DNA from 4 places in the Halanaerobium sehlinense genome. Region 1 is predicted to be linked to each of the others. Evidence: riboswitches for the same ligand, from Rfam matches in the RefSeq annotation. Region 1 holds a riboswitch; each other region holds the start of a gene.
What was found. Region 1 has a riboswitch for S-adenosylmethionine ahead of ACZ446_RS01455 (methionine ABC transporter ATP-binding protein). Riboswitches for the same ligand answer to the same signal wherever they lie in the genome.

Region 1 (7,954 bases):
AATAGGAACCACAACTGCTTCACCTGACTGTCCTTTTGATAACCTGACATCTGCAAACATACCTGCTCGCAATTTATAGTCAAGGTTTGGAACTTTAACTTTAACTAAAAATGTTCTGCTTGAAGGATCTGCAGCTGGAGCAATATTAGTAATCTCTCCCTCCATAAAATGCTGCATAGTTTCAGCTCTTACTTCTACTATATCTCCTCTTTTAATAGCAGATGCTGTGGATGCCGTTACATCAATCTCTGCATACAACTCCTCTACATTCAGCAGATTAACTACTGTCTGACCATTAGCAATCATTTCACCTTCATCTACATTAACCTGGTTAACAAGTCCGGTAAATGGAGCAGTTATTTTTGTTTTAGAAATTTGATCTTTAATCTGATCAAGGCTTGCTTCTGCCTGTCTTACTGAGGCCAAACCGGCTCTTACTCTTTCAGCTCTAGGCCCTCTTTCTGCTTCATCTAAATTAGCTTTAGCAACTTCTAAATTGCTTTGTGCACCATTCACCTGACTGCGTGCATTTTCAAGCTGCTGTTTTAATTCTGTAGGATTGTTATAAGTTTCTTTTGTTAATTCGTAATTTCTTTCTGCTACTGAAAGTGAGGTTTGAGCCTGCTCTAAAGAGATTTTTGCATTTTCATAAGAGTTTTCAGCATTATCAAATTCTTTTTCTGAAATTACATTGTCTGCCAATAAATTTTTTGATCTCTGATAGTCTTTTTCCGCCTGTTCAAAATTAATTTGTGCCTGATTTAATCCCTGTCTTGAATTTTCAAGCTGCTGTTCAGCACTTACAAGCTGCTGTTCTAGAGCCCGACGGTTATTAAATAATTCTTCCATTAAACTCAGATTAGTTTTCGCACTTTCCAGACTAGTTTTAGCATTTTCATAAGAAGATCTAACTCTTGCCAGTTCTTCTTCAGTCGCACCATTTTTTAGTTCTTCATAATTTGCCCGAGCACTTTCTAATGAAGCCTCAGCCTGTCTTTTTTGTATTAATAATGCTTCATCATCAATTTTTATTAATTCTGATCCTGCTTCAACTTCATCACCAATTTCTACACTTACATTTTCGGCAACTCCACCAGTCTGTGCAGGGATATTTACATCCTGAATAGGAGATAGAGTACCTGTAATTATCTCATCTAAACTTATATCTTCTGTCATTGACTCTGCTGTTTCTACAATTTGTCCATTCTGAGCAGATACCACACTGCTGATAAATAAGATGGCAATAAATAAAACAATAATTTTTTTATTTTTCATCGTTTATCACATCCTCGAAATATTCTTTTAAACGTCCACTTTTATATAGAGTTCTAAATTGTTCAATTTCATAACTATATTCTGACTGCAGCAGAGCTATTTTAGATTGATTATAAGTAGCTTGAGCATCTATGACATCAGTATTACTAGCTACCCCTGCTTCATAACTCTTGTTTGCAATTTCTAAGTTTTCTACTGCATTTTCTAAAGAGAGTTTTTCTAGTTCAATTTTTTCTTCACTCTCTTTAACAGTTAAAATATATTCTTCAACCTCTATATCCAGATTTTCCAGCAGATCCTGTTGATTATTTGCTAATTTCTGCAGCTCATTTTCCTGCTTATCAGCATTTATCCCGCCTTTGCCTCCATCATATAAAGGTACATTTACTCCAAGAGTCATTGACCAACTTTTTTCATCCATAAACTCATCTCCCTGCCAATCATAAGAACCATTGAGAGAAACACTTGGACGGTAATACTGGCCCTCTAATTTTTGATTCAATTTTACAATTTCCTTATTTAATTCTAAAATCATCAGCTGAGAATCATTTTCTACAGCAGTTTGAAATAATTCTTCTTGTTTTAAACTGAAATCAAAGTTGGCTTCTGGATTCTCAAGAGTAAACTCAGCTTCATAATTTAATAATTGTGCCAGACGACGGCGAGCAATTTTTAAATCATTTCTGGCTGCTGTTAGCTCCTCTTCTGCATTTCTTTGTTCAATCTGACTCTGCAGTAAATCTCTACGGATAGCTATTCCTGCCTCCAAATTATTTTTTACTACTCGAAGATGTTCATTTACAGTATCTAAAGCCTCTTCCCTAATTTCAACCATTCCCTCAGCCTGTAAAACTCCATAGTAGGCCTGAATTAATGAAAAGATCTGATCTTCAACTGTTTTTTCATACTCAGTTCGTGCAATTTCTAAACCATAGCCAGCAATCTCCTTCTGCATTCCTACCTTTCCTCCCAACCAGATTGGCTGAGTTAAAGAAATTGAAGTTGAATAATTTTCATCAGTTCCAGTCATTAATTGAATTTCATCAAACTTTGTATAAGAGCTCTGCAGATCTAAGCTTGGAAAATAACTTCTCACTGCTAAATCTATATCTTTTTCAGCATTTTCTATGTCTCTTCGGGTATTTTTTAAAGTTCTATTATTTTCAATTAATAATTTTACTGCTCCATCTAATTCTAATTCTCCGACTGCAAAAACTGCAGAACTGGAGAAGAATAGAATTAATAATAAGAAAACTACTAAAACTATGTTTCTCTGCTTCATATTATTTTTCATCTTATCAATTCTCCTTTCGACTTATTCCATACATTATAAAATCGTAAATAAAATCAACCTGTTTTTCTATTTCAGTTTTTCTATCCAATAATTCTTTTGTCTGAGGAGTAAATAAAACTGATAAAATTAAAGATGCCATATCAGCATGATTTTTACTTTTAATAACACCCTCATCAATTCCCTGCTCAATAATTTTAGCAACAACACTGATATTTTCTTGATGTTTAGCCTCTATAGTATTTTTAAATTCACTGCTGATTAACTCAACATTATTCCTAAATACATCAATCATATTCAAATGATCTATAAAAGTATTTAATACACAATTAATCAAATTGTATATTTTTTCTTTACTATTTTTATCAGACTGGGATATCTTTTTGAATTTATCATTAAAATAGTTCATCCCATTTATTGTGATCTCCCTAAACAAATCTTCTTTACTGTCAAAATGCCAGTAAAGTGTCCCCTTGCTTATTCCAGCACCTTCAGCTATTTCTGACATCGAAACTGCATGATAATTACTTTTAGAAAAAAGCTGAACTGCTGAAGTTAAGATTTTTGTTCTTGTATCTTCTGACATAAAAACCTCCTTTTGATTACTTTGAAAAGTTTCTCGACTAACCGGTCAGTTGTCATTATATATCTTAATTATTTTTTTGTCAACCGTTTGGTCGAGTAATAATAAAATTTTTTTCTTTTATTATTTAAATTACTTTAATTTCTATCTATTCAACTGTATAATCATCAATATCTATCGCATCTCGGTCTTTTCTGCTTTTCTCGATATCCGGGTCCCCTTTATCATATTTTCCCAGTAGATTTTTTAAAATTGGCCACATTACTACGAAAACTGCTATATCATCTAATTGACCCAGAATTGGAAAAAAATCACCTACTAAATCAAATGGAAAAATTAGATAAGCTATAGGAACTAAAAATAAAGCTTTTCTAGATATTTTAACATCAGAATCTTTCATAAATTGTACAATTTTAACAACGGTTGTCAGACTTTTAGACATTGATCATCACCTCATTTTTAAATTATATACCTCTTTTCCTACTATTACAATAAGTGATTTTACATTATCCTTTAATATTATTATGACACTTAACTTTTTATGTCAGATAATAAAAAATTGTTTATTTAAAATAAAAAAGTGACCCCTATAAAAGCAGATCACTTTTTTAAAAAATTTATTTGATTTTTGATTCTAATTAATAAATATAATCGCCGCTTTTTTTGGCATCGGCCGCTTTACCATTATCAACAGGTTCAAATGCTGGAACTACAGCACCTTCATATTCTTCAATAATAAATTCCTCAACTTTTTTAGAATTAATAATTTTTCTTAATACCTTGATTTTTTCACTATCTACATTTTCAGCTTTCACAGCTACAACATTCACATATGGTGAGTCACTGCCCTCGATCACTAATGCATCTTCTAAAGGATTTAAATCGGCCTCAAGCGCATAATTGGTATTAATTACTGCTGCAGCAACATCAGGCAGTACTCTAGGCAGCTGTGCAGCTTCTAATTCTTCAAATTTAAGATTTTTCGGGTTTTCAACAATATCAATTGGTGTAGCACTTAGATTTGTTGGATCCTCTAAAGTAATTATTCCTTCGTTATGGAGTAAGAGTAATGCTCTACCTTCATTTGATGGATCATTTGGTACAGCAATTGAAGCTCCCTCAGGGATTTCCTCAAGACTTGTATATTCTTCAGAATATAAGGCAATTGGCTCAATGTGTACTTTAATAACCGATTTTAAGTTCAAACCACGATCAGAGTTAAACTGATTTAAATAAGGGATATGCTGAAAATAATTAGCATCAATACTGCCGTCATCTAAAGCTAAATTTGGTGTTACATAATCTGTGAACTCTACTATCTCTAATTCAATTCCCTCTGCTGCTAAATCATCTTTTATAAATTCTAATATTTCTGCATGAGGTACAGGAGTAGCTCCCACCTTAAAGACATGATCATCCGCCTGAACAGCACCAGCAAATACAAAAGTCAAAAGAACTAAAACCAAAATTGTTTTCTTTAACATAATTATCTCTCCTCTTCTACTCGTTTGATTTTTATTAAATTAAATCTGATTTTTAGCTTCAGAAATAATTTACAATTATATTTTATATTAACTAAGATTAAAATTTAAAAATAGTAATCACTTTACTAACTTCTGTGGTCATAAAATGAAGCAATCTGATTACCAAAAAATTGAATTAACTGAACCATTATTACAAGTACTACAATTGTCTCCAGCATAATAGGCAGCTGAAAACGCTGGTATCCATAGCGGATAGCGATATCGCCGAGACCACCCCCACCAATTGCTCCTGCCATTGCAGAATAACTAACTAAACTGATAGCAGTCAGTGTTAGCCCCAGGATAATTGCTGGCAGTGATTCTGGCAGTAAGACCTTGAATACAATTTGCAGCGGGCTGGCTCCCATTGACTGAGCTGATTCTACAACCCCATGGTCAATTTCTAAAATTGCATTATCTGTAACTCTTCCCATAAAAGGAATAGCTGCCAGAGATAAGGGAACTACTGCGGCATTTGTACCAATTGAAGTTCCTACAATTAATCTTGTTAAAGGAATTACCGCTACCATTAAAATAATAAATGGAATTGAGCGACCAATATTAATTATTCCATCTAAAACAAAATTTAGAGGCTTATTGGGCAATATATGACCGGGTCTAGTAATAGTTGTTAAAACCCCCAGGGGAATCCCTCCAACTATTGCAAAAAATAGAGACATACCAACCATATATAGGGTTTCTAATAAACCACTGAGCATTAAATCATTATAGCGAGCTAAATCTGTAATAAAATTAAACATCTTCTAACACCTCAACTCTTAAATCCTTACTTCTCAAATAAGCTATACTTTCCTCTATATTTGTTAACTGTCCTTCTAAATCTAAAACTAAAGTTCCAAATGGTACACCCTGAATCTCATCAATATTACCATATAATATATTGGCATCTACTGAATAATGTTTTACCAGGTCAGAGATATGAGGATCATGAGTTGTTTCACCAACAAAAGAAACTCGAATCAATTCTCCCGGTCTTTCTGCTTTAACATGTTTAATAATTCTCTCTGGTAAGTCAAAATCAATAACTGAACTTATAAATTTCTTTGTTAACGGCTGTTGAGGGCTGGAAAAAATATCAATAATTGACCCTTCTTCAATAATCCTTCCAGATTCTAAAACAGCTACTCGATCACAAATATCTTTAATTACACCCATCTCATGTGTGATTAAAATAATTGTTAAATTCATTTCATCTCTAATTTTAGCCAAAAGTTCTAAGACTGATTTAGTACTTTCAGGATCAAGAGATGAGGTTGCTTCATCGGATAATAATAAATCAGGATTGTTTGCTAAAGCTCTGGCAATACCTACTCTCTGCTTCTGGCCGCCTGATAGTTGGGCTGGATAATGATCTGCTCTATCTGATAAACCTACCAGCTCAATAAGTTCTTTTGCTTTTTTTCTTCTCTCTTTTTTCTTAACCCCGGCAATCTCAAGTGGAAAAGCTACATTTCCTAATACAGTGCGAGAAGATAAAAGATTAAAGTGCTGAAAAATCATCCCAATTTTTTGTCTGGCAGCTCTCAAATTTTGGGAGCTTAATTCAGTCAAATCAGTTCCGTTAATATTGATAGTCCCCGCAGTCGGTTTTTCTAAAAGGTTGAGCATTCGGATCAAAGTACTTTTGCCGGCTCCACTTGGTCCTATCATTCCAAATATTTCACCATCAGCAACCTCCAGATTGAGGCCGTTTATTGCCTCTACTTTTCCCTGAGCTGCATGATAATGTTTAGTTAAGTTTTCAATTTTTATCAATAGTAATCACCCTCTATAAATAATAAAACTGCTCCAAATATCAAGAGCAGTTAGAAATGAAAAAAATCCTCATGAGAGGATTCAGTTACCTCTCATCTATCATTCCTTTCCGGAATGCTGGAATTAGCACCTTACTAAAGATTTTAAGTAGGTTGCCGGGTATCTTAGGGCCAGTCCCTCCACCGCTCTTGATGATTTTTATTTTCTTTTTAAGTTATTTAGTAGTTTATCACTCAATTTTAACTCTGTCAAGGATTATTTTTAATTGTTATCAACCTTATGGAAAATTATCTATTTAGCTGATGCCAGTTGATAATTAATTCAGCTTAAATCACTTCTACATTTTTACGCATTTGAATTCCTGAACCACCCTTTTTACTTTCTACACTTGTAAAATCAAGCCTTTGATCAGGAAGCTCATATAAAAACCTGGATGGAATAATCTGCTTATACTGCCCCTGTTCATTTGAAAGTTTTTGTTTAGAAAAAGAAATGAATAATAATTTTTCTGCTCGAGTCATTGCCACATAAAATAATCTCCGCTCTTCTTCAACAGCATATGGGTTTTGACCAGAAGCTTTTTCTTCCAGACTCTTCAGGTGTGGAAAAACTTCTTCTTCAGCTCCTATCACAAAAACCACAGGAAATTCTAATCCTTTAGCAGAGTGAGCTGTCATTACCTTTACTTTTTCCTGATTATCTTCAGTGATATCTTTGTCTGAAATCAATTTATTAATCAATAAATAATCATAAAGACCTCGCCCAGGGTTATTTTTTTGAAAATCAGCCATATTACTTAAAAACATATTCATATATTTTTTTCGACTTTCAGAATCATCTAATTCTGCCAGAACATTTTGATCAAAGTCTATTCTTTCATATAATTCCACTGCTTTTTTGTGCATCGGCAGTTTTTCTTCACGCAAATCATGGATACTGTCAATAACCCGACGCTGAAATTCAATAATATTTGCTGCTTTATTATTGCCAATTCCTTTGACAAGAGTAGGGCTTTCAAAAACATCTGTAATCTTCATTCTGTTTTCACGTGCATATTTATTTATTTCACTTAACAAGATTTCTCCGACTCCATGAACTTCAATTCTAAATAATCTTTTTAAAGCAAGACGATCATTTGGATTAACCAGCAATTTAAGGTAATTAACAAAATAACGGATTTCCTGGCGGTCAAAAAAACTAACTCCGCCTACAAGTTGATGTGGAATTCTAAATTTGGGCAGCTGATTTTGCAGCTGTATAGACTGAAAATGACTTCTACACAATACTGCAATATCACTCAGCTTATAATTATAAAAATCTACTAGATTGTTTATTCTCTTACAGACATACTTAGCTTCAACCAAAGGGCTTTCTGCACCAGCAATAAAAATTGGGGCTCCATCATCTGCTTTTGTCCAAGCTTCTTTGACTTTATTCTGCTTATTATTGTTTATTAACTGATTCGAGGCAGAAATAATATTATTTGAACTTCTATAGTTTCTTTCA
Region 2 (7,954 bases), 570 kb from region 1:
TATAATGTAATACTAAATGAAGAAGCTCAGGAGTATAAGTGGGTAGATTTAAAAGATATCGGCAATTATAACTTAGGTGGTTTTGTCAAATCATTATTACTAGAATTGAAAAATAAAGAAGAATCAGAATATAAAACAGAAATTTTTTATAGTTATTAGAAATTAATAGTTTTAAATTTTATAAAAAGAAAGATTAGATTACGAACAAAAGTTTTGCGGAACCAAGCACGATTGCAAATCTCAGTAAAGCTGAGCTAAATTAACAAAAGGAGATAAAGTAGAATGAAAATTGATGTTGAATATTTAGAGTTTATGTGGCCAATGAGACATTTTTTGATAACATGTGGAGATATTGAAGGTAAATCAAATATTATTGCGGTTAGTTTTTGTATGCCAGTATCAAAAGAGCCGCCACTAATCGCTTGTGCAATAGGGAAGGAATTTTATTCTTCGAAATTAATTAAAGAAACTAAAGAATTTATAGTTAATGTTCCTCCACAGGAGCTTAAAAAACAGATATATTATTGTGGTTATCACTCAGGCTATCAGGTTGATAAATTTAAAGAAACAAGTTTGACTCCACAGCAGGCACGTAAAATAAGGGTTCCTATTATTGGTGAGTGTATAGCCCACATGGAGTGTAAGGTTAAAAAAGAAATGAAAACAGGGGATAAAAATCTTTTTATAGGTGAAGTAATTGAGGCGTATGCAGACAAAGATATTGTAAAAGGTGCTAGAAAATGTGAGTATGCAGAAGGTGATTTTCCACGAAAAGTATATGCTACAAGATTTAAAAGCACATAGTTAACTTTGCTTAAAAGAAGGTTCCTGTTACGCTATTATGATGGATATTGGTAATATGAAATTTTGCTGGACAAACCAGTTTAATTAAACAAACTAGGTTTATAAAAAGCCTCATGAATTTCTTAATTTTAATGTTTGTTGTCAAAAATGTGGGGTGAAAAAAATGAATATATCATTAGAAGATATTCGTGCTAAAAAAGCAAATAAAATTACCTGGGTTGGATTTTTTATAAATCTTATTTTAACATCAATTAAATTACTTGCAGGAATAATGGGTAATAGTAATGCAATGATTGCTGATGCTATTCATTCTTTATCAGATTTTACAACTGATATAGTTATTTTAATCAGTTTTAGGATAGTTAGAAAACCGGCTGACAAAGACCATAATTATGGCCATGGTAAATTTGAAACTCTAGCAACAACAATTATTGGAATTGTATTATTTATTGTTGGGTTAGGGATCTTATATTCTAGTGGGAAAAATATTTATTCAGCTATCCTATTAACAACTTATCTAGAATCTCCAGGGATCATAGCACTTATTACAGCACTGTTATCAATGATAACACTATTATAAATATTCATACTGAACCTGAAGAAGATGATGAAAAGCTATAAATATTAAATAATTAGAAACAAAACAATATGAATAAAGTGTTTGTAAATAAGAAAAATGTTTAATAGTTTCTACATCATGAAAAATTTTATTGATTATAAAGTAATGGTCTGTTATAATTACTTATAGAAAATATGAGGAGAAATGCGTTTATGAAAGTTAGTTTATTAGTCTAAAAGCAAATTAAATATTCCATACTTTTTTAATTTTAACTTAAATCAGAGGGATTATTGCGTCTATTTTTAAGTAATCATGAAGAAGTGAATTAGTATGGATTATAGATTAATAAACTCTAGTATAATTAAAATAATAATTTATAAAGCTGTATCTTTAATATATACAGCTGATTATTCTATGCTATGGGATTATTTCCATAGTTTTTGTTATTTTAGCCGTGGGTTTATTAACTAACCTACGGTTTTTTTGCATTTAGACTAAAAAATTAGAAAGAATTTGTTTAAAATTAATTTAAAAAATAAATTATAAAGGAGAATAAAAATTACAGAATTAGAATTGTTAATTGATTTTCATAAAGAAGCAAAAAGACAGGGGCCAGGCAGTACTGCTGACACTTTAAAGGCCTTAGATTTAATAGAAATTAGTAAGAATAAAAAGCTTAAGCTTGCAGATATTGGCTGTGGTTCTGGTGCTCAAACAATAACTCTTGCAGAAAATATTGATGGCCGGATAACGGCAGTTGATTTATTTCCAGAATTTTTGAGAAAGCTTGAAGTAAAAGCAGAAGTAAAAGGACTAAAAAATAAAATTAAAACACTGGAAAAATCGATGGATAACTTAGATTTTGAGCAAGAAGAACTAGATATTATTTGGTCTGAAGGAGCAATTTACATTATGGGTTTTGAAGCAGGAATAAAAAACTGGAAAAAGTTTTTAAAACCTGGCGGTTATTTGGCAGTAAGTGAAATTACGTGGTTGACTGATAAAAGACCAGAAAAAATTGAAAAATACTGGAATAGTGAATATCCAGAAATTGATACAGCTTCAAATAAGTTTAAAGTTTTAGAGAAGAATGGATTCACACCGGCAGGATACTTTTATCTGCCCCAATCCAGCTGGCTTGAAAATTACTATAAGCCAATTGAAGCTCGTTTTAGTGACTTCTTAAAAAGGCATGATCATTCGGAAGCTGCAAAGAAAATTGTAGAAAATGAAAAAAAAGAAATTCAGATATATAAAAAATACAAAGAATATTTAAGTTATGGATTTTATATAGCCAAAAAAACAGCTGAAAATTAACTCAGCTGAAAAGGGAGGAATTCAAATTGAATTTGATAGATTTAGGTTGGAATCAGTTTTTTGTAGATAAATTAGCTCAAATGGAGGCTGAAGAAAGATTTCAGGTTGCAAGAGCTGCCGTTGAATATAAAGGAATGTATAAGTTGTATTTAGAAAAAGGAGAAGTTTTAGCTGAGATTACAGGTAAGATGCGTTATAATAATCAGTTTCCGGCAGTTGGAGACTGGGTATTAGTTGACCTTCAGGATAATGAAAACAGAGCTATTATTCATAAAATACTGCCCAGAAAAAGCAAGTTTTCACGCAAAGCAGCCGGGGCTGAGACTAAAGAACAGATAGTAGCTGCCAACATTGACACAGTCTTTATAGTAACATCTTTGAATCAGGATTTTAATTTAAGAAGGTTGGAAAGATATCTCACAATTGCCTGGGATAGTGGTTCTAAACCTGTAATCGTTTTGAGTAAAGCTGATTTAGCTGATGATGCTGGAGCAAAAAAATCTGAAGTTGAAACAGTGGCATTTGGGGTTCCAATTCATATAGTTAGTGCTTTAACTGGTAAAGGATTGGATGAGCTTAAACAATATTTAAACAGAGGAGAAACTGCTGCTTTTCTGGGATCTTCTGGAGTTGGGAAATCTACAATAATTAATCAGCTGGTGGGACAGGAAAAGATGGAAGTCAATCAAATTAGGGAAAGTGATGGTAGAGGGAAGCATACTACCACTCACCGAGAATTAATAGTTTTAGACAATGGTGGTATTGTTATTGATACTCCTGGGATGAGAGAAATTCAACTCTGGGATGAAAGTAATGGAATTGATGCAAGTTTCGAAGATATTAAAAAAATAGCAAAAAACTGTAAATTTAATGACTGTCAGCATGATTCAGAACCTGGTTGTGCTGTAAAAAAAGCTATTAAAGAGGGGAATTTAGCTGAAGCAAGACTCGAAAATTATAGAAAATTGGAAAAAGAATTGCTTTATTTAGAAAGAAAAAGAAAATTTGGCGCTGAATATGCAAATAAGTTAAAATATAAAGAATTAATGGGGTTATAGAATTTGACAAAATATAATTTAGATGATATTCTCTATAATCAAATAATAATAAAAATTAAAATTTAATAATTCATCAAGAGTGGTGGAGGGACTGGCCCTTTGAAACCCGGCAACCTACCAGTATGGTAAGGTGCTAAATCCTGCATTTCAAAGAAATGACAGATGAGAGGAATTTATAAAACCCTCTCAGGAGGGTTTATTTTTTTACCACTCTTTCAGTTTTATTAGGAGTGGCTTTTTTATTTTAAGCAAATATTTATTGGGAGGTGTATTAGAGAAAATACGGTTGACAAAATTAGAAATAATAAATTTATTAATATTAAAAAAGTAGAGGAGAATCTAAATTATGAAAAAATCATTTAAATCAATCTTAATCAGTAGTGGAGTAGTTTTAGCAGCAGTTTTGTATTTATTAATTGCAGCAAATACAGTAATAGCAGCAGATCAAGTTTTAAAAGTTGGTGCAACAGCAGGCCCTTTTGCTCAGATACTAGAGGCTGTGCAGCCGATTTTGGCAGAAGAAGATGTAGAGCTTGAAATTGTTGAGTTTACAGACTATGTAACACCTAATTTAGCATTAGCAGATGGTAGTTTAGATGCTAATACTTTTCAGCATATACCATATTTTGAAAGATTTAAATCTGACCGCAATTTAGACTTAGTATCAATTGCAAAAACAATTGTAATTCCCATTGCTATTTATTCTGATAAATATGAATCATTAAATGAAATTCCTGAGAACTCAACTATAGCTATTCCAAATGATCCAACAAATGGCGGCAGGGCCTTACTATTATTTGAAAAAGCTGGTTTAATAGAGTTAGATGATTCAGCAGGTATCAATGCCACCATTTTAGACATCGAATCTAATCCACTTGATTTAAAGTTTCACGAGGTTGAGGCAGCCCAAACAGCTAGAGTTATACCAGATGTAGCCGCTGCAGCTGTTAATTCAAATTATGCTCTTGATCTTGGAATGAATCCGAAAGAGGATTCTATCTATATTGAAGATGGTGACTCCCCTTATGTTTGTATAGTGGCAGTAAGGCCGGAAGACGAAGATAATCCTATAATTAAGAAATTTGTAGAAGCCTATCAATCTGAAAAAATACGAACTTTCATTAATGAAGAATTTGACGGAGCAGTTATCCCAGCATTTTAACAGCCTCGAAAATATTAAATATGAAGGAGTTATATTATGCCAGAATTAAATAAAAAAATAAACAATTTTAGTGATTCAGTTATTAGAAGAATGACCAGAATTTCAAATAAGTATGATGCAGTTAATTTATCTCAGGGTTTTCCAGATTTTGACCCACCAGAAGAGTTGAAAGATGCTTTAAAAGAAACTGCAGCTGGTAGTATACACCAGTATGCAGTTACCTGGGGTGCTTCTAATTTCCGCAAAGCTCTAGCTGAAAAACAGTCAAAATTTATGGGTTTTGAAATTGATCCTGAAAAGGAAATTGTTGTAACCTGCGGCAGCACTGAAGCGATGATGGCCGCAATGATGACAGTCTGTACACCTGGAGATAAAGTAGCAGTCTTTTCTCCATTTTACGAAAATTACGCTGCTGATGCAATTTTATCAGGAGCAGAACCTATTTATGTCAATCTTAACCCGCCAGAGTTCAATTTTGATCCAGAGGAATTAGAAGAGGCGCTAAAGCAGGGAGTCAAAGCTTTAATTCTCTGCAATCCTTCTAATCCAACTGGTAAGGTGTTCACCCGTTCTGAACTGGAAACCATTGCAGAACTGGTAGAAAGATATGATGTTTTTGTAATTACTGATGAAGTTTATGAACATATTATTTATCCTCCAAATAAGCATCTATATTTTGCTTCACTGCCGGGAATGTTTGAAAGAACAATTTCCTGCAGTTCTCTTTCTAAAACCTATTCGATAACAGGCTGGAGGCTTGGATATTTAATTGCACCTGCTGAAATAACTACTGCTGCCAGACAAATACATGATTTTTTAACAGTTGGAGCTGCAGCACCACTTCAGGAAGCAGCAGTTACTGCACTTAATTTTGATGAAAAATATTATAAAGATTTACAAAAATCATATCAGGAGAAAAAAGAATTTTTCTTAAATGGTTTAGATAAGATTGGGCTTAAATATACTGAGCCACAGGGAGCATATTATGTAATGGTTGATATTAGTGAATTTGGCTTTGATGATGACCTTAAATTCTGTGAATGGTTGATTAAAGAAATTGGGGTAGCTGCAGTTCCTGGATCCAGTTTTTTTAAAGATGACATTAATCATTTGATCCGTTTCCATTTTGCTAAAACCAAAAAGACACTGGCTAAAGCTTTAAAAAGATTGGAAAAACTGCCGAGTAAAGTTAAAAAATAAATTTAATTTAAGGGAGTGTGTGAATAAATGCATATTGTAATGGGATCTCCAAATAGATATCTGCAGGATAAAAATGTTTTAGCTAGAGCTGGAGAACATATTGCTCCATTAGGGAAAAAAGCTCTACTTGTTGGTGATAAGACTACACTAGAAGTGGTCAGAGAAGACTTCCAGAATAGTTTAGAAGAATACAATATTGAATTTAAAGAGGAAGTTTTTGGGGGAGAAGTAACTAAAAAAGAATCTCAGCGCATAGCTGATTTAGCGGCAACTGAAGATTTTGATTTAATCATAGGGATTGGAGGAGGTAAAGCTATTGATACTGCCAAGGCAGCGGCGGCTTATGCTGATCGAAAATTAATAACAATTCCAACTATCGCCTCCAATTGTGCTGCCTGGACTCCCCTGTCAGTTTTTTACGATGAAAAGGGGAGTTTTGAAGAATATATTATTTTCCAGAACAGTCCGGCATTAGTTTTAGTAGATACAGCAGTTATTGCTGATTCTCCTATAAACTATTTTAAAGCAGGCATAGCAGATACAATTGTTAAATTTTATGAAGCACGTGCATCTGCTGCTGATAAAGAGAAAAATGTTCCCACTAGAGCAGCTTTAAAAATTTCAGAAGAGTTAAAAGATGTTCTTTTTGAATTCGCTGTTCCAGCAGCAGAAGATATGGAAAATAGACAGGCAACTAAAGCTGTAGAAAAAGTTGTAGACTCCATAATTTCTTTGGGAGGAATGGTAGGTGGTATAGGTGGTGATAACTGCCGGATTGCTGCTGCTCATGCTGTTCATAATGGTCTAACAGTTCTGCCTGAGACTCATGATCTGCTCCATGGTGAAAAAGTTGCTTTTGGTACTTTAGTTCAGCTTGAACTTGAGCAGCGAGAAGAAGAGTTTTATGAGCTTTTACCTCTTTTAATAAAATTAGAACAGCCTGTCACACTCAAAGATCTTAGTTTAGAAAATACAGCTGATGCACAATTAAAAAAAGCAGCTGATAAAAGCTGTGCTCCAGAAGAATCTATTCACAATTTACCATTTGAAGTCAAGGCAGAGGCTGTTTTTAAAGCAATTAAAAGTGTTAATCTCAAAGCAGAGGCATATTTAAATAATAGATCTTAAATTTATCCTGGCTCTTTTTTAAATCTCCTTGTTTTATTAGAGCTAAAATGTTAAAATTTGATAGACGACGAAGTTAAAATATCAAACTTTAACATACAGGAAGGTGTAGAAATGAAAGATAATTTTATTACAGATTTAAAAAACACGGGCAAAAAAGGAATAGAGGAATTAATCTTATATTTAGAAGAAATTGATTTTTATAAAAAACCTGCAAGCATCAGACATCATTTAAATATAACCGGAGGTCTTTTAGAACATACTGAAAATGTTAAAAGGGAATATCTAAAATTAAATGAGGAAACACAGGCTGGTATTCCTAGAGAAAACATTATTATTCAGGCTTCTATCCATGATTTAGAAAAATGTTTTGCTTATACATCAGAGATGCAGCATACTATTACCGAAGGTCAGAATAACTTTTTAAGAAGTTTGGTTAGAGATAATATGGACTTATACAATACTTATGGTTTAGATAAGTTTGTAGAAAATAAGGAGTTTATAATCTCTAAAGAATATGCAAGTGATTTGATTAAGTGGTTTAAGGATGGAAGAAATATTGCCCCTCCAGATGTAAGAAGTGACTGGAATTATAATGAAAATAATCTGCCTTTAAATCATTCTCTACGGGCTGTTTTAGAGGCCACAAAATTTATTGAACTTGAGGAAAGAGATATACTGGCAGTTACTTATCATATGGGACCTTATGGCCCCTTTGATGAAAGAAAA
Region 3 (7,954 bases), 620 kb from region 1:
TTTTAACAGACAGACCGGCTAATGTCAATAAGCTTCAGATTTTATCAGCAAAAGAAATTATTTAACAGTTTTAAACTCCTTTCAATGCTATAATTTTAAACATAATAAATAAAGGGGAATAAAATATGACTGGTATTTGTGATTATAATGAGTAATCATCATGAACACGATCATTCTGCAGTGGGAAATATTAAATTTGCTTTTTTCTTAAATTTATCATTTTCAATTATCGAAATTATCGGTGGTTTGTTAACTAACAGTATGGCCATCTTATCTGATGCCCTGCACGATCTTGGGGATTCCATTTCTCTGGCTGTTTCCTGGTATCTTGAAAACTACTCTCAAAAGGGAGCTGATAAAGATTTTAGCTATGGATATGCCCGTTTTTCTCTGCTGGGAGCTTTAATAAACAGCATTGTTTTAATTTTAGGTTCATTTTTTATTCTATCAGAAGTAATACCGAGAATATTTAACCCTCAGGCTGTGCATCCAGAAGGGATGTTATTGCTGTCTATTATCGGGATTACTGTTAATGGAATTTCAGTTTTAAAATTAAGAGGTGGCAGTTCTTTAAATAAGGAAGTTGTAAGCTGGCATCTAATGGAAGATCTGCTGGGATGGACTGCGGTTTTAATTGTTAGTATAGTTCTAATCTTTAAAAGCATACCGGTTTTAGACCCACTTTTATCTTTATTAATCAATATTTACATTTTATATAATGTCATTTCAAAGTTAAAAAGAGTTTTAACAATCTTTCTGCAGGGAGTTCCTGGAGGAATTGATATCTCAGCTCTGCAGCAGAAAATTGTTGAACAGAGTCAGGCACTTTCCGTTCACCATACGCATGTCTGGACACTTGAGGGAGAAAAGAACTTTTTAAGCACCCACTTAATTGTTAATGACCAGATAAATAGAGAAGAAATAATAGCTTTAAAATCTAAGGTAAAAAGTCTGCTTGCAGAAGAAGGAATTGATCATGTAACAGTGGAAATTGAGTATGAAAATGAAGAGTGTAAGTCCGAAGACTGCCGGGCCTAAGCTGTAAATTTGCTTGACACAAATCTTTTAATATGGTAAAGTTATTTAAAATAGAATAATGACTTATCAAGAGTGGTGGAGGGATCTGGCCCTGAGAAACCCAGCAACCAGCAGTAATACTGCCCGGTGCTAAATCCAGCAGGTTAATACCTGGAAGATAAGTAGTTGTATCCCACTTCTACTTAGGAAGTGGTTTTTTGTTTTTGAAATAGGTTTTTGAAATCGAAGCAGAAAATAGAAAGCAGTATTTTTTCAAAAGAGTAGTTGAGGAGTTTAAGGAGGATATAAATGAAGATCAAAAAGATTTTTGAGCAGAAAGAATTGGTGTTTTCACTTGAAGTTTTTCCACCAAAAGCAGAAACCCCAATAGAAAACATTTATCAAACTTTAGAGGAGTTGAAAGATATTAATCCTGATTATATTAGTGTAACTTATGGAGCAGGGGGTGGGGTTAGAAAAAATAGAACCTGTGAATTATCTTCAATTATTAAAGAAAAATATAAAGTAGAGGCTTTAGCTCATCTAACCTGTATAAATTCTGATAAAGAAACTTTAAATCAAATTTTAGCAGAACTGGAAGAGAAAAGAATTGATAATATTCTGGCTCTTCGCGGTGATAAACCTGCAGATGGGCAATTACTGGGAGAATATAATTATGCCTATCAGCTTGTGGATCATATAAAAAAGCATAATGACTTTGGTGTTGCAGCTGCCTGTTATCCTGAAGGTCACTTAGAAACTGAAAGTCTTGATCAGGATATTGAATATTTAAAACAGAAAGTTGACTGTGGGGTAGATTATCTAATAACTCAGATGTTTTTTGATAACTCACTTTTTTATAAATTTCGTGAAAAAGCAAGAAAAAAGGGAATAGATGTTCCAATTGAGACTGGAATAATGCCGGTAATAAATAAAAAACAGATTGGAAGGATTATAGAATTATCAGGTGCTTATTTCCCGGATAAATTCAAAAAAATATTTGAAAAATATGAAGATAATCCAGAAGCTTTAAGAGATGCAGGTATTGCTTATGCAGTAGAACAGATTGTTGATTTAATTTCCAGTGAGGTAGATGGAATTCATCTTTATACAATGAATAATCCCTATGTAGCAAGAAGAATCAAAGAGGCCGTAGGTTCTTTAATCACTCATATTAACTGTAAAAAGGCTGATTAAAATGAAATTTAAAATTGATAGAACAGAAGTTTTAAGATATTTACAGACTTCAAAAGATCTAAAAGATGAAAATATTAATCGTTTGATTAAGGAGTCAACTGCTGAAATAAAAGAATTGATTAATTTTAGATATTTATATAAAAAGTATCCGATTAAAACTGTGGCTGATGGAATTGAAATTTTAAATACGACTCTAATTTTAAAAGGAGATAGTATTAAAAAACATCTGAGTAATTCAGAAGAAGTTTATCTGCTGGCAGCTACTCTGGGGGCTCAGGTTGATAAGAAAATCTCTTTTTATGAGAAAATATCAGTAACTAAGTCTATGGTTTTTGATGCCTGTGCTACAACAGCTATAGAAGAAGGCTGTGATCAAGTAGAAGCTGAGATTAAAGAAAAAGCTTTGAAAGAAGGCAATAAAGATATAACTTTTCGTTACAGTCCAGGCTATGGTGATTTAGATATAGATATCCAAAAAGAGTTCCTAAATATTCTCGATGCACCAAAGAAAATTGGTTTAACTGCTTCTAAATATAATATGTTAATACCTACTAAATCAGTTACAGCTATAATTGGAGTAATTGCAGAAAAAACTGAAAAAAATAAGGAAGAGTCAAAAGTCAATAATAATGAGTCTAAAAATATTGAAGCAAGGGATATAGAATTTGAGCAGCGACAATGCAGACAGTGTTTATTAGACGATGATTGTGAGTTAAGAAGAAAGGGGATTTACTGTGGAGCTAAGAAATAAACTTGGAAAGAGAATAATATTATTTGATGGAGCAATGGGTACAGTCCTGCAGCAGCGAGGTCTGAAAGCAGGAGATATACCGGAAAAACTTAATCTTGAAAAAGCTGAAGAGATCATAGATATACATAAAAGCTATCTAGAAGCAGGGGCAGAGATTCTAACAACAAATACTTTTGGCGCAAATGCCTTAAAGCTGGAAGAAAGTAATTACTCCGTAGAAGAAGTTATTTCTGCAGCAGTAGAAAATGCCCGAAGAGCAGTTGTGAGATCTGGTATTGAGGCAGCAGTAGCTCTTGATATGGGGCCATTGGGAGAATTATTAGAACCAATGGGAAGTTTAACTTTTGATGAAGCCTATAACCTTTATCAGCAGCAGGTTTTAGAAGGTGTTAAAAGTGGGGCAGATTTAATTCATATAGAAACTATTGCTGATCTTTATGAGGCCAGAGCAGCAGTTTTGGCAGCTAAGGAAAATTCCAATCTTCCAGTTTTCTGTACTTTGACCTTTGAAGAAGATGGCAGAACTTTTACTGGAGGCAGCATTCGCTCTATGATAGCAGTTCTGGAAGGCCTTGGAGTTGATGGAATTGGGCTAAACTGTTCTCTGGGGCCAGAAAAGCTGGAACCGCTGGTAGAAGAGCTTCTTCTTTATTCTGAAACTCCAGTAATTTTACAGGCTAACGCTGGGCTTCCAGTAGTAGAAAATGGAGAAACAGTTTTTAAGATTTCACCTGAGGAATACTTTAAACCATTATTCAGGCTTTATGAAAAAGGACTTGCAGTTATTGGAGGCTGCTGTGGTACAAATGAAGAGTTTATCTCTTTAATTGCTGATAATTTAAAAAATAAGAAGGTGAAAAAAAGAAATCCTATAAAAGAAACTATTGTCTGCTCTCCTTCTCAACATAGAGATTTGGCAGGGGTTAATGTAGTTGGAGAAAGAATTAATCCAACCGGTAAAGAATTATTTAAAAGGGCTTTAAGAAATGGTGATCTGGATTTTATTTTGAAAGTTGCAGTAGAAGAAGTAGATGCAGGAGCAGATATTCTAGATGTTAATCTTGGACTCCCTGATATTGATGAAAAAGAGATGATGGTTAGATTAATCAAAGAACTACAGGGGATTTTAGATATTCCATTACAAATTGATTCCAGTGACCCTGAGGTTATAGAAGAAGCACTCAGATATTATAATGGGACGGCTATTGTGAATTCAGTTAACGGAGAAACTGAAATTTTAGAGAAAACTTTACCAGCAGTAAAAAAATATGGTGCAGCTGTAATTGGATTGACAATGGATGAAAATGGAATTCCAGAGACTGAAGAGGGGCGTTTTGAAATTGCCGAGAAAATTGTAAATAAAGCAGCTGAATATGGAATTAGCAGAGATAAAATTATAATAGATTGTTTAACTTTAACTGCCTCTGCTCAGCAAAAAGGTGTTCGAGAAACTCTAAAGGCCCTAAAAATGGTCAAGGAAGAACTAGGAGTTAAAACAACTCTTGGAGTTTCCAATGTATCTTTTGGTCTGCCAAATCGTCCAGTTTTAAACCGGACTTTTTTATCGGTGGCACTCTACCAGGGATTAAATCTACCAATTATTGATCCTAATGATGAAGAAATGATGGCAAATATTAAGGCAGCAGCAGTTTTGAACAATATTGACCAGGGAGCTAAAGAATATATAGACTATATGGCTGAGGAAAAAAATACTGGAAATGAAAAGGGAACAGACAAAAACCAGAGTGGAAAAGATATAGATTTAAAGACTGTGATAATTAAAGGTCTGAAAGCGGAAGCTGGTCGTTTGACAGATCAAATTCTCCAGAAAAAAGAAGCATTGGAAGTAGTAAATGAATATTTAATTCCGGCTCTGGATGCTGTTGGTGACCGTTATGAAAAAGGTGAGATATTTTTACCACAGCTCGTTCAGTCAGCTGAAACTGTTAAAGAAGCATTTAATGTTTTAAAAGCAGAGATGGCCCGGACAGGTGGCAGGGATATTTCCAAAGGGGAAATTGTGATGGCAACTGTAAAAGGTGATGTCCATGATATTGGTAAAAACATAGTGAAAACTGTGCTTGAAAACTATGGTTATCAGATAATAGATTTAGGAAGAAATGTTAATATAAAGGAAGTTGTTAAAGCCGTTAAAGAGAATGAAATAAAACTTCTTGGTTTAAGTGCTTTGATGACAACTACTGTTAAAAATATGGAAAAAACAATTAAAGCAGTTCGGGAAGAAGTAGCTGATTGTAAAATCATGGTAGGTGGAGCAGTTTTAACCGCAGATTATGCAGATATGATTGATGCAGATTTTTATGCCAGAGATGCTAAAGAAGCTGTAGAAATTGCCAAAAAAATTATTACTGAATAATTAGTTGATCAACTTAGACCACAAATAATAGATCTTTAACAAATAGCAGGCTGCAGGTTTTATAATTTATAACTCCAGCCTGCCTGAAATTAATCAATTCTTTCAATATTCTTTTGTTCTGCAGCAAGGTCAGCATAGTGGAGAGCATGCTGTTTTAGTTCAATTACCTTTTCCTTTGTAATACTGCGGATAACTTTTGCTGGCACTCCTAAAACAAGACTTCCAGCTGGAATCTCAGCATTTTCAGGAACTACAGCACCAGCTCCTACAATTGAACCTTCACCAATATGTGCACCACTTAATATAGTAGCATTCATTCCAATTAAAGATTTATTACCGATTTTACAGGCATGGATAACTGCATTATGACCAATAGTAACATAATCTCCAATTTCAACACCTAAATTTTGTTCAACATGGACAGTTGAATTTTCTTGAACATTAGAATATTTTCCAATCTTTATCTTTTTAATATCACCTCTAACTACAGTATTATACCAGATACTGCTGTGTTCAGCTATTTCGACATCTCCAATTATTTGACTACCTGGAGCAATAAAAGAGTTTTCTGCAATCTTAGGACTTTTTTTGTTAAATTTATAAAGCATTTTAAAACCTCCATATTTTAGGTTATCACTATATGAATTCTATCTAAAGTTTAAAACTCCTTTTTTAATAGCCATTTAACTTGCAAGCACTGATAAAATAATTTATAATTAAAGGTGTATGAAATCAGAGGTGGAAAATATGTCAAAAAAAAGAGTGGCTATTTTTGGAGGGACTTTTGATCCCCCTCATCAGGGACATTTTATTTTAGCTGAACAGATAAAAAATTATTTTGGATTATCTAAGATTATATTTATGCCTGCCGGCAGGCCGCCACATAAAAAAGATAGGACTATTTCACCAAATGAAGATAGATTAGCAATGCTGAAGTACGCTGTAGATGATAATCAATATTTTTCTATATCAGATTGGGAAATGAAAAATGAAGGTTATTCTTATACTGCAAAAACTTTAGCAGAGTTTGTACCACAAATTGATGCTGATCAGGTCTTTTTTATTATAGGTGCAGATTCATTAGCAGAAATTTTTGACTGGAAAGATCCGGAATATTTATTAAGCAAAGCTAATTTTATTGTATTTAGTCGACCTGGTTATAATTTAGAAAAGCTTATAAATGATCAAAAATATGAAGATTATTTAGAGAATATATTTACATATCAGAGTTTAAATATAGAAATTTCTTCTTCGTTTATCAGAGATGAAATTCGAAAAGGTAATTCTATTCGCTACTTAACATTAGATAAGATCAAAAAGTATATTGAAAAAAATAATCTTTATAGGTGATTAGATGTCATTAGTTAATAAAAATTTATTAACAAAACCTGATTTAAAGAAAATAGAAAACATTTTAGGAAAAGAAAGATATCAACATACGAGATTTGTTTTAGAATCAGCGGTTAAACTAGCTAAAAATTTAAATCTTAACCAGCAGAAAGTAAAAACTGCTGCTTTACTGCATGATATTGCCAAATCTAAAACTGATGAAGAATTAAAAATAATTTTAAAGGATTCTCAGTGGTCTGTTGATGATTTAGAAGCTTCTATAACTCCAATACTGCATGCTCCTGCTGGAGCTGTAATTGCCAAAAATGAATTTGGAGTTGAAGATCAGGAAATATTAGAAGCAATACGTTTTCATACCTTGGGCCACCCCGAAATGGGACAAATAGCTCAGGTTATTTATGCTGCCGATTTCATTTCAGAAGATAGGCAGTTTCCTGCTTTAGAGATTATTAGGAAAGAAATTGAAAGAGATTTTGAATTAGGATTATATTTAATAACCAATAATATCATTAAATATCAGCTTGAACAGGATAATTTTATCCATCCTTATTCAAATGATTTACGAAATAAACTATTAAAGAGAAGTGATTAATAAATGTTAGAAAAATTAACTGACTGGAAATATATTGCTTTAATTATATTTTTAGTCATCATTGGTGTTACAATGGCTTTTTTGTGGAATGATGATTTAACTAAAATTTCTTCCGAAGGACCTTTTGCAGAAAATAAAGTCAATATACTTGCAGTAGGATATGATTCAGATATTAATGGTGCCTCAAGAGCAGATACAATTATTTTAATCAGTCTAGATGTAGATAGTAAAGAAGCAGGACTAATTTTTCTGCCAAGAGACACCTATATAAATTCGAGCAAAAGAAAGTTTACAAAATTAAACTCTTCTCATGTCTATGGTGGGATCGAATTAACCCAAAAAACAATAGAAGAAATGCTCAATGTTGATATAGATTATTTTCTAGAAACTGACTTTAAAGGTTTTGAAAAAATAATTGATCGTTTAGGTGGTGTAAATGTTAATGTTTCTCGCCATTTGAATTATGTTGATAAAGCTGGTGGTTTGTACATTAATATTCCTGCAGGTCAGCAGAACCTAAATGGAAAAGAAGCACTTCAATATGTTAGATACCGTGATGAAAGAGGAGATATTGGTAGAATTGAGCGTCAGCAAAAATTTGTAGATGCTGTTTTTGCTAAAGTTCTTTCACCTGCAATTTTAACAAAAATACCAGGTATTATAAAAGAAG
Region 4 (7,954 bases), 720 kb from region 1:
AAAGTTGAATCCTGGGAGAACTTACCTGTTAATAACCCACTTGCAAGTGGTACTCTACAGATAACACCAACATTTTTCTCTTTGGCAGCTGCTAAAAATTTATCACCTGGTTTGTGCCTGAACATATTATATATAATCTGTACAGAAGCTAAATTGTCATATTCCAGAGCCTTCATAGCTTCTTCTACTTTCTCTACACTGACACCATAGTTTTTAATTTTTCCTACTTTAACCATTTCCTCTAAAGCTTCAAATACTTCTTCCTGGTGATATACTTCTGTTGGAGGACAGTGCAGCTGCAGTAAATCAATGGTATCTACATCTAGATTCTGAAGGCTGCGGTCCACAAATTTATTTAGATTTTCTTTATTATAGCCTTCAGCTATATGAGGATCAAGTCTTCTTCCTGCTTTAGTGGCGATATATATTTTTTGATCAGTTTCTTTTCTTAATTTAGCCATTAATCGTTCACTACGGCCATCACCATAAACATCAGCAGTATCAAAAAAGTTAATTCCCTGATTTACCGCTTCTCTCAAAGCTGCCATTGACTGCTCGTCATCAACATCTCCCCAGGAACCACCAATTGCCCAGCCCCCAAAAGAAACCTCAGAAACTTTAAAACCTGTTTTGCCTAATTTTCGAAATTTCATAATATCTTCCCCCTTAATAATGCTGCCAAAGATTTTAATTTTTTATTTGAAAATTCATAATCTTCATTGTTATTATACATTATTTAGGAAGAGAATTAAAATATTTGTCAAGATAAAGATCTGTAATCTATTTTAATTTGTTTAAATCATAGGGAGTCTCCTGATAAACATAATAGTTAAGCCAGTTGAAAAACAGTAGATTAGCATGGCTGTGCCAGCGCATTAATATTTCTTGATTTGGATCATCATCTCTAAAATAATTTTTAGGAACTTTAATATCCATCCCTTTTGCCAAATCTCTAAAATATTCGTCTGCCAAACTTTCGCGATCATATTCTGAATGGCCGGTTGCAAATATTTGTCTGCCATTTCTACTCTCTAATAAATATATACCCGCTTCTTTTGACTCTGATAAAATATTTACTTCTTCAACCTTTTCTATATCTTCTTTCCTTATTTCAGTATGCCTGGAATGAGGGACATAAAAAACATCATCAAACCCCCTCATTAATTTTACATGTTTTTTGTTTTTATAATGGTCAAAAATACCGAACATTTTTTCAGATAGTGGATATTTTTTTATACCATAGTGATGATATAAGGCTGCCTGACTCCCCCAGCAAATATGGAAGGTAGAGTAAACATTGTGCAGACTCCAATCCATAATCTCCTGCAGCTCCTCCCAGTAGTCGACTTCTTCAAATTCTAAAGTCTCAACGGGAGCTCCGGTAATTATCATACCATCATATTTATTAGTTTTAATCTCGTCAAAAGTATTATAAAACTTGATCAGATGCTCCTCTGCTGTATTTTTCGAATTATGAGTTGCCGGATGCATCAGATCAACATCTACCTGTAAAGGGGTATTCGAAATCAAACGCAAAATTTGTGTTTCAGTCTTAATTTTAGTAGGCATTAAATTTAAAATTAGGATTTTTAAAGATCTTATATCCTGGTGAGTTGCTCTAGATTCTTTCATTACAAATATATTTTCATTTTCCAGTGTTTCAACTGCTGGTAAATCATTTTGAATTTTAATTGGCATTTCTATCACTCCATTCTATGCCTGGGCAGCACTTAATGCCTGATCTAAGTCTTTTATAATATCATCAACATTTTCAATTCCAATTGAAAGCCTGATCAATTCAGGTGAAATTCCTGTCTTAATTAAGTCTTCTTCACTCAGCTGCTGATGAGTTGTACTTGCTGGATGAATAGCTAAAGATTTAGTATCTCCAACATTAGCCAGATGTAAAATTAGTTCCAGCTGATTAATGAATTTCTCAGCTACCTTTTTGCCTCCTTCAACACCAAAAGCAATCATACCTCCATAACCATTATTAAGATATTTTTTTGCATTTTGATGTGATTTATGACTTTTTAAGCCCGGATAATTTACCCATTTCACCCGCGGATCAGCCTCCAAAAATTCAGCAACAGCCTGGGCATTTTGGGAATGCTGTTTCATCCTTAATGCGAGTGTTTCTAAACCCGTAATGGTTAAAAACGAGTTAAATGGACTGGGAGAACTTCCTAAATCTCTTAAAAGCTGAACTCTGGCCTTTGTAATAAAAGCAGCGCTGCCAAACTCTTCCTGAAATTTGACTCCATGATAGCTTGGGTCTGGTTCAATTAACTCAGGAAATCTGCCAGTATCCCAGTCAAAATTGCCGCTGTCAACAATAATTCCCCCAATCGAATTACCATGTCCTGAAATATATTTTGTTGTCGAATGGATAACTATATCTGCTCCAAATTCAAAGGGCTTACAAATATAGGGGGAAGCAAAAGTGTTATCAACAATTAAAGGGATTCCTGCCTGATGGGCTATTTCTGCCAGTCTTTTAAAATCAGGCACAGCTAGAGATGGATTACCAATTGTCTCAATATAAAGAGCTTTTGTTCTCTCATTTATTGCATTTTTAAAAGTCTCTGGGTTTTCAGAATCGACAAAACTAACATCTATTCCCAACTTTTTGAAACGATGTTTAAATAAATTATGGGTTCCTCCATAAATAGAGCTGCCGCTTACAATGTGATCTCCATTATTACAGATAGTTAATAGTGCAATTACCTCTGCTGCCTGGCCTGAAGAAACAGCTAAGGCTCCAACTCCACCCTCAAGTTCTGCTACTCTCTTTTCTAAAACTGTATTACTTGGATTTTGAATTCTAGTGTAAATATCACCTTCTGCTTTTAAAGCAAATAAATCTGCCGCATGTTCTGTACTGTCAAATAAATAAGAAGTAGTTTGATAAATTGGAACTGCTGCTGCTTTTCTGTTCTTCTCTGCCTCATAACCTGCATGTAGTGCTAAAGTCTCAAATTTAAATTTCATTTAATTTCCTCCTCTAATTTTCGCTGCTCAAATTTTAATTTAATTAATACTAAAGTCTTTTTTTCCTTCTCTAATACTCAAAAAGAATAAAATGGGAATAAATAAAAAAATCCCACTTCCTAAGTAAATATAGGAGTGGGTAATCTGTTTTGCTCCTTATCTCTCAGAAATCTTCCTGCTGGAATTAGCACCGGGCAGAATCAACTGCTGGTTGCTGGGCTTCAAAGGGCCAGTCCCTCCACCTCTCTTGATAAGTTTTATTGTTTTTTATAACTCTAACATAGATTAGTAATCCTGTCAAGAAAATATTTTTTTAATTAAAGCTAAAAATCATATGATTCAGTAAAAAACTATTTATTTCTTTTTCCGCTGCCTTGAACTTTTAATCCCCAGAGATTTTCTATATTTTGCAACAGTTCTTCTAGAAATATCTAAACCATATTTCTGAGCAAATATTTCTGCTAATTTGTTGTCACTAAGTGGATGTGCTCTGTCTTCAGATTCAATCTCTTCACTCAGCATTGCTTTAATACTGACTGAAGAAACCCCATCAATACCGCTGTTGAAGAAGAATTTAAGACTAAAAACTCCATGAGGAGTCTGAAGATACTTTGCTGTTGTAGCTCTACTGACAGTTGATTCGTGCATTTCAATTTCTTCTGCAACTTCTTCCATTGTCAAAACCTTTAGATTTTTTAAACCATTTTCAAAAAAATCCATCTGCTTTTTCAAAATTGCTTGAGTGATTTTTCTAATTGTATGTTTCCTCTGTTCAATACTTTTAATCAGCCAAACAGCAGCCTGATATTTTTCCTTTAAATAATCGCTGATCATAGCGTCATCCTGGTTTTTTAATAAATTATAATAATAAGAACTGATGGTAACAGTAGGATAGGCAGTATTTTTTTCTTCAATATAAAATTCCCCATCTTCTTTTTTTATAATTAAATCAGGATCAATATATTCTGCTTTACAGGATGCAAAACTGCTGTCATAGTTAATATCGAGTTTTTGAATCCTTTGATAAACTTCTTCTACTGCTTCTTTATCAAAACCTTCGTCAGAAAAAATTTCAGCAATCATTTCGAAATCTGTAGTTAGCTCACCAGATTCATTTAAACTACCTACAATAAATTTTCCAAGTTCAATCTCTTCATCATTGAGAACTTCAAAAAGCTGATTTTCTAAATGTTCGCAAAAATCAGGCTGGTAAGCAACAAAGTTTTCGTATTCTATATCCTTTTTTTGAACAGAATTAAAACTTGATTCCCTATAATTCATGTCCCTCTGTGATTCCATCATCTCAAGCAAAGGATTTTCTTTCATTTCATCTTCGATATAGTCTTTTAGTTCTAAAGCACTATATTGAAGAATTTCAATAGACATCTGCAGCTGAGTTGTCATTACCAACTCCTGCTTTTGTTCAATATTTAAATTAAGATCTAACTTCATAAATTACTCTCCTTTAACCACCTAAATTATAAGGCTTTATATATTATATATTAAATAATACTTCTTTAAAACCTTCTTTTATAGTCAATTTTACAGCAAAAAATTTTGCTAATAGATTTAAGGGAATCTTATATTATCTGTTTTTAATAATTAAGAACTGTGATAAGATTAATTTAGTCTATTAAAACTAATAAAGCTATATCCTACTAATATTATAATATTTTTTTGAATAATAAAAAAGTGGTGAACTAACATTATGAGAATTTTTCTTTTGGAATATTTTTTGAGTAGAAAAAGAAATAGTTTTTTTAAAGAATCTTTTTACAAAGAAGGAAGCTATATGCTGAATTCTTTAATTAAATCATTTGCTGGGATTAAAGATCTACAGCTATCTATTTTTGTCGCTCGAGAAAATACAGATTTAATTGAACATCAACAGCATAATCTGGAATTTATTGTTTCAGATGAGAACACTGATAGTCTTTATTCTGATAGTTCTTATTTTGAAAAGCTGTCTAGTTTAGATTTAAGTCATAGCGATTGTTTTTTAGTTATTGCTCCTGAAACAGATAATTTACTTTATCGGATAACTAAAATTATGGAAGCGAAAAACATTATAAATTTAGGCAGCAGTTCAGCCTGCATTAAAAAAGCAGCCGACAAATGGCTGCTCTACAAAAATTTTAAAGACGCTGCTGTTAAAATGCCTGAAACATATCAAATACAAAATAGTAAACTTAGTTTAAGAGATGATTTTTTTCCAGCAGTTATCAAAGCCAGGTATAGTGCTGGATCAGAACTTGAAATTATTAGATCAAAAAAAGATTTTTTAAAGTTAGAGCTTAGTAATTATAAAGATCAAATTATCCAAAAAATAATACCGGGAATTCCGGGCAGCTTATCTATTGCTGCTAATTCATCAACTTTAAAAATATTAAGTATTAATAAACAGCTGATCAGGTCTGACGATTTTTCTTATTTTGGCTCCATAATTAATTACAGCTTCCCTAACCAATATAAGTTAAAAGAGCTTGTTAATTTAGTCAAAAAGAAATATCCAGATTTGAATGGGTATTTTGGCATAGATTTTATCTGCAGTCAAAAAGGATTTTATCTGCTGGAAATCAATCCACGTCTCAGTTCTTCCTTTATTGGCCTGGCAGAAATATCTGAGCCGATAAAAACAATCCTCAATTTAACTAATTTAGCTGAAAATAAAGAATTTAAGGATTCAAACCTGCTTTCTTCAGAAGAATTTACTTTTTATTTAGATTAAGCTCCGGAAATTTATCATAAAACTTTACTTCATCAGAACTATAATCTAATTTCTCAAGCCATTTATTAAGACTGAGATCATCAATAAATAGTTCTTCTTCTGCAGCTTCAATTAATGGAATCAGGACAAAGGCTCTTTTTCTTATTTCAGGATGAGGAATTATTAAATCTTGACTCTGATATTTCAAATTATCATAAAACAAAATATCAATATCGATGGTTCGTGGACCCCATTTTTTAGTTCTAAATCTTCCCAGTTCACTTTCTATCTGCAGTATTTGTTCTAGAAGCTTTTCTGGTTTTAATTTTGTTTTCAAGCAGATAACTGCATTAATAAAATCAGCCTGATCTTCATATCCATAAGCTTTTGTTAAATATAAAGAAGAGGTTTTTTGGATCTTTATTTCAGGCAAATCAGATAATTTTAGAACTGCCTTTTTTAAATATTCAACTTTGGGGTCAATATTTGAACCCAGACCTAAATATACAGTTTCCATTTATATTACCTCAGTTCTTTTTCTACTCATTTTTACTGCTGCATTAGCTAAGGCTCCTGCAATTGGTACTGAAGGCTTTTGAATTTCTATTTCGATTAACTCTAATTTTGGGAATTCCATAAATAATCCCTTAATTAAATTATAAGCTGCACTTTCTAAAAGATCATATTTTTCAGCTATAAATATCTCTTTAATTTTGTAGTATATATCAGAATAACTTACAGTCTGCTTTAAATCATCATTAACAGCAGCCTGACTGCAGTCAAGTTCAGCTTTAAAGTTAATGATAAATCGCTGTCCTAATTCTTTTTCTGATTCTAATACTCCATGGTAAGCATAAAAAATCATTTCGTTTAATTTAATTATATCTCTATCCACTATGTTTGCCCTCCCATTTTACAGCATCTGTCATTACAGCAACTTTTTTGATTTCAGCTACATCATGGACTCTCACAATATTAGCACCTTTAAGAATTGAAGTTGAAACAGTAGCTGCTGTCCCAAATAGCCTTTCATTAACCTCATTTTTATTTACAAATTCAATTAATGATTTGCGAGAAGTTCCAATTAAAATAGGATAATCCAGTTCTTTAAAACTTTCCAATCTGTTTAAAATCTGCAAATTGTGAACCTGTTTTTTTCCAAAACCAATTCCTGGGTCAATAATAATATTTTCATCTTTAACCCCTGCTTCTTTTGCAATTTGTATTCCATCCCATAAATACTCTTTAATTTCAAAAATTAAATTCTGATAACTTGGATTATCCTGCATATTTTCTGGTCTCCCCTGAATATGCATAATAATTACAGGAGCATCAAATTCAGCTGCTGCTGCAGCCATTTCTTCATCAAAGCGAAGACCACTGATATCATTTACTATAGAAGCCCCTGCTTCTAGTGCTGCTCTCATAACTGAGCTTTTATAACTGTCAATCGAAATTGGAACAGTAGTAATTTTTAAAATTTCTTTTAAAACTGGAATTAATCTCTCTTTTTCTTCTTCAGCTGATACTCTTTCTGAATAAGGGCGGCTCGATTCCGCACCAATATCAATTATATCAGCACCTGCGGCTTCCATTTCTTCTGCTCTTTTAAGTGCAGAATCTAAATCATTATATTTTCCGCCATCTGAAAAAGAATCAGGAGTTAAATTTAAAATTCCCATAATCAATGTTTTATTGCTGTAATCTAAATCCCCTCGATTTGTTCTAATAATTTTCTTTTTTTCCATGGTTTCAACACCTCTCTATTTATTTTTTCTTAACTCAAAAAGCGATCTGCCTAATTTTTTTAATGAAAGAGAATTTACCTGATTAAGCTCTTCAATCCAGTCCTTATTGAATATTTCTATACCATTGTAGGCTCCAATTAAAGCACCTGTAAGTGCTGCTGTAGAATCAGTATCCCCACCCAGGTCAACTGCGGCAGCAAAAGCTTCGGCAGCACTCTCCGGAAATAGTTTAAAAACTGCAAAAGCTGCAGGTACAGATTCATAACTATTGATACCTGTTCCCATCACCTCAGCAATAAAATCCAAAGCTTCAGTTTTATTTAAATCAGAAATATATTCGTGCAAAAACTTTGTTCTCTGATAACTTGAAGGCTGAAAAGTCTTGAGTCCATATTTTTCTCCCTGCTCCATATAATCTAGGGCTGAAGCAAAAATATCGTCCAAATTTCCGCCTACTAATGCTTCAGCAAGGGCTGCATAGACACCAGCAGCAGCTGAGATAGCAGCA

Region 2: another riboswitch for S-adenosylmethionine. It lies ahead of ACZ446_RS04340 (MetQ/NlpA family ABC transporter substrate-binding protein); the one in region 1 lies ahead of ACZ446_RS01455 (methionine ABC transporter ATP-binding protein).
Region 3: another riboswitch for S-adenosylmethionine. It lies ahead of metF (methylenetetrahydrofolate reductase [NAD(P)H]); the one in region 1 lies ahead of ACZ446_RS01455 (methionine ABC transporter ATP-binding protein).
Region 4: another riboswitch for S-adenosylmethionine. It lies ahead of ACZ446_RS05030 (O-acetylhomoserine aminocarboxypropyltransferase/cysteine synthase family protein); the one in region 1 lies ahead of ACZ446_RS01455 (methionine ABC transporter ATP-binding protein).

What each region holds. Positions count from the first base shown of each region.
Region 1 is NZ_AP042442.1:313,927-321,880, reverse strand. It holds gene ACZ446_RS01485 (efflux RND transporter periplasmic adaptor subunit) at 1-1,275, opposite strand, end outside; gene ACZ446_RS01480 (TolC family protein) at 1,265-2,569, opposite strand; gene ACZ446_RS01475 (TetR/AcrR family transcriptional regulator) at 2,574-3,152, opposite strand; gene ACZ446_RS01470 (YkvA family protein) at 3,298-3,591, opposite strand; gene ACZ446_RS01465 (MetQ/NlpA family ABC transporter substrate-binding protein) at 3,788-4,633, opposite strand; gene ACZ446_RS01460 (methionine ABC transporter permease) at 4,759-5,433, opposite strand; gene ACZ446_RS01455 (methionine ABC transporter ATP-binding protein) at 5,426-6,448, opposite strand; SAM riboswitch class I at 6,538-6,646, opposite strand; gene ACZ446_RS01450 (ATP-dependent helicase) at 6,775-7,954, opposite strand, start outside.
Region 2 is NZ_AP042442.1:887,737-895,690, forward strand. It holds gene ACZ446_RS04315 (NUDIX domain-containing protein) at 1-159, shown strand, start outside; gene ACZ446_RS04320 (flavin reductase family protein) at 283-804, shown strand; gene ACZ446_RS04325 (cation diffusion facilitator family transporter) at 968-1,384, shown strand; gene ACZ446_RS04330 (class I SAM-dependent methyltransferase) at 1,922-2,680, shown strand; gene rsgA (ribosome small subunit-dependent GTPase A) at 2,707-3,738, shown strand; SAM riboswitch class I at 3,806-3,907, shown strand; gene ACZ446_RS04340 (MetQ/NlpA family ABC transporter substrate-binding protein) at 4,085-4,900, shown strand; gene ACZ446_RS04345 (pyridoxal phosphate-dependent aminotransferase) at 4,937-6,100, shown strand; gene ACZ446_RS04350 (iron-containing alcohol dehydrogenase family protein) at 6,128-7,228, shown strand; gene ACZ446_RS04355 (HD family phosphohydrolase) at 7,340-7,954, shown strand, end outside.
Region 3 is NZ_AP042442.1:936,924-944,877, forward strand. It holds gene ACZ446_RS04590 (cation diffusion facilitator family transporter) at 148-1,038, shown strand; SAM riboswitch class I at 1,099-1,202, shown strand; gene metF (methylenetetrahydrofolate reductase [NAD(P)H]) at 1,327-2,214, shown strand; gene ACZ446_RS04600 (Vitamin B12 dependent methionine synthase activation subunit) at 2,216-2,965, shown strand; gene ACZ446_RS04605 (homocysteine S-methyltransferase family protein) at 2,949-5,342, shown strand; gene ACZ446_RS04610 (gamma carbonic anhydrase family protein) at 5,432-5,950, opposite strand; gene nadD (nicotinate-nucleotide adenylyltransferase) at 6,090-6,692, shown strand; gene yqeK (bis(5'-nucleosyl)-tetraphosphatase (symmetrical) YqeK) at 6,697-7,284, shown strand; gene ACZ446_RS04625 (LCP family protein) at 7,288-7,954, shown strand, end outside.
Region 4 is NZ_AP042442.1:1,034,272-1,042,225, reverse strand. It holds gene ACZ446_RS05040 (aldo/keto reductase) at 1-653, opposite strand, end outside; gene metA (homoserine O-acetyltransferase MetA) at 781-1,698, opposite strand; gene ACZ446_RS05030 (O-acetylhomoserine aminocarboxypropyltransferase/cysteine synthase family protein) at 1,714-2,991, opposite strand; SAM riboswitch class I at 3,145-3,248, opposite strand; gene ACZ446_RS05025 (RNA polymerase factor sigma-54) at 3,346-4,443, opposite strand; gene ACZ446_RS05020 (ATP-grasp domain-containing protein) at 4,715-5,719, shown strand; gene folK (2-amino-4-hydroxy-6-hydroxymethyldihydropteridine diphosphokinase) at 5,700-6,215, opposite strand; gene folB (dihydroneopterin aldolase) at 6,216-6,593, opposite strand; gene folP (dihydropteroate synthase) at 6,586-7,446, opposite strand; gene ACZ446_RS05000 (ADP-ribosylglycohydrolase family protein) at 7,462-7,954, opposite strand, start outside.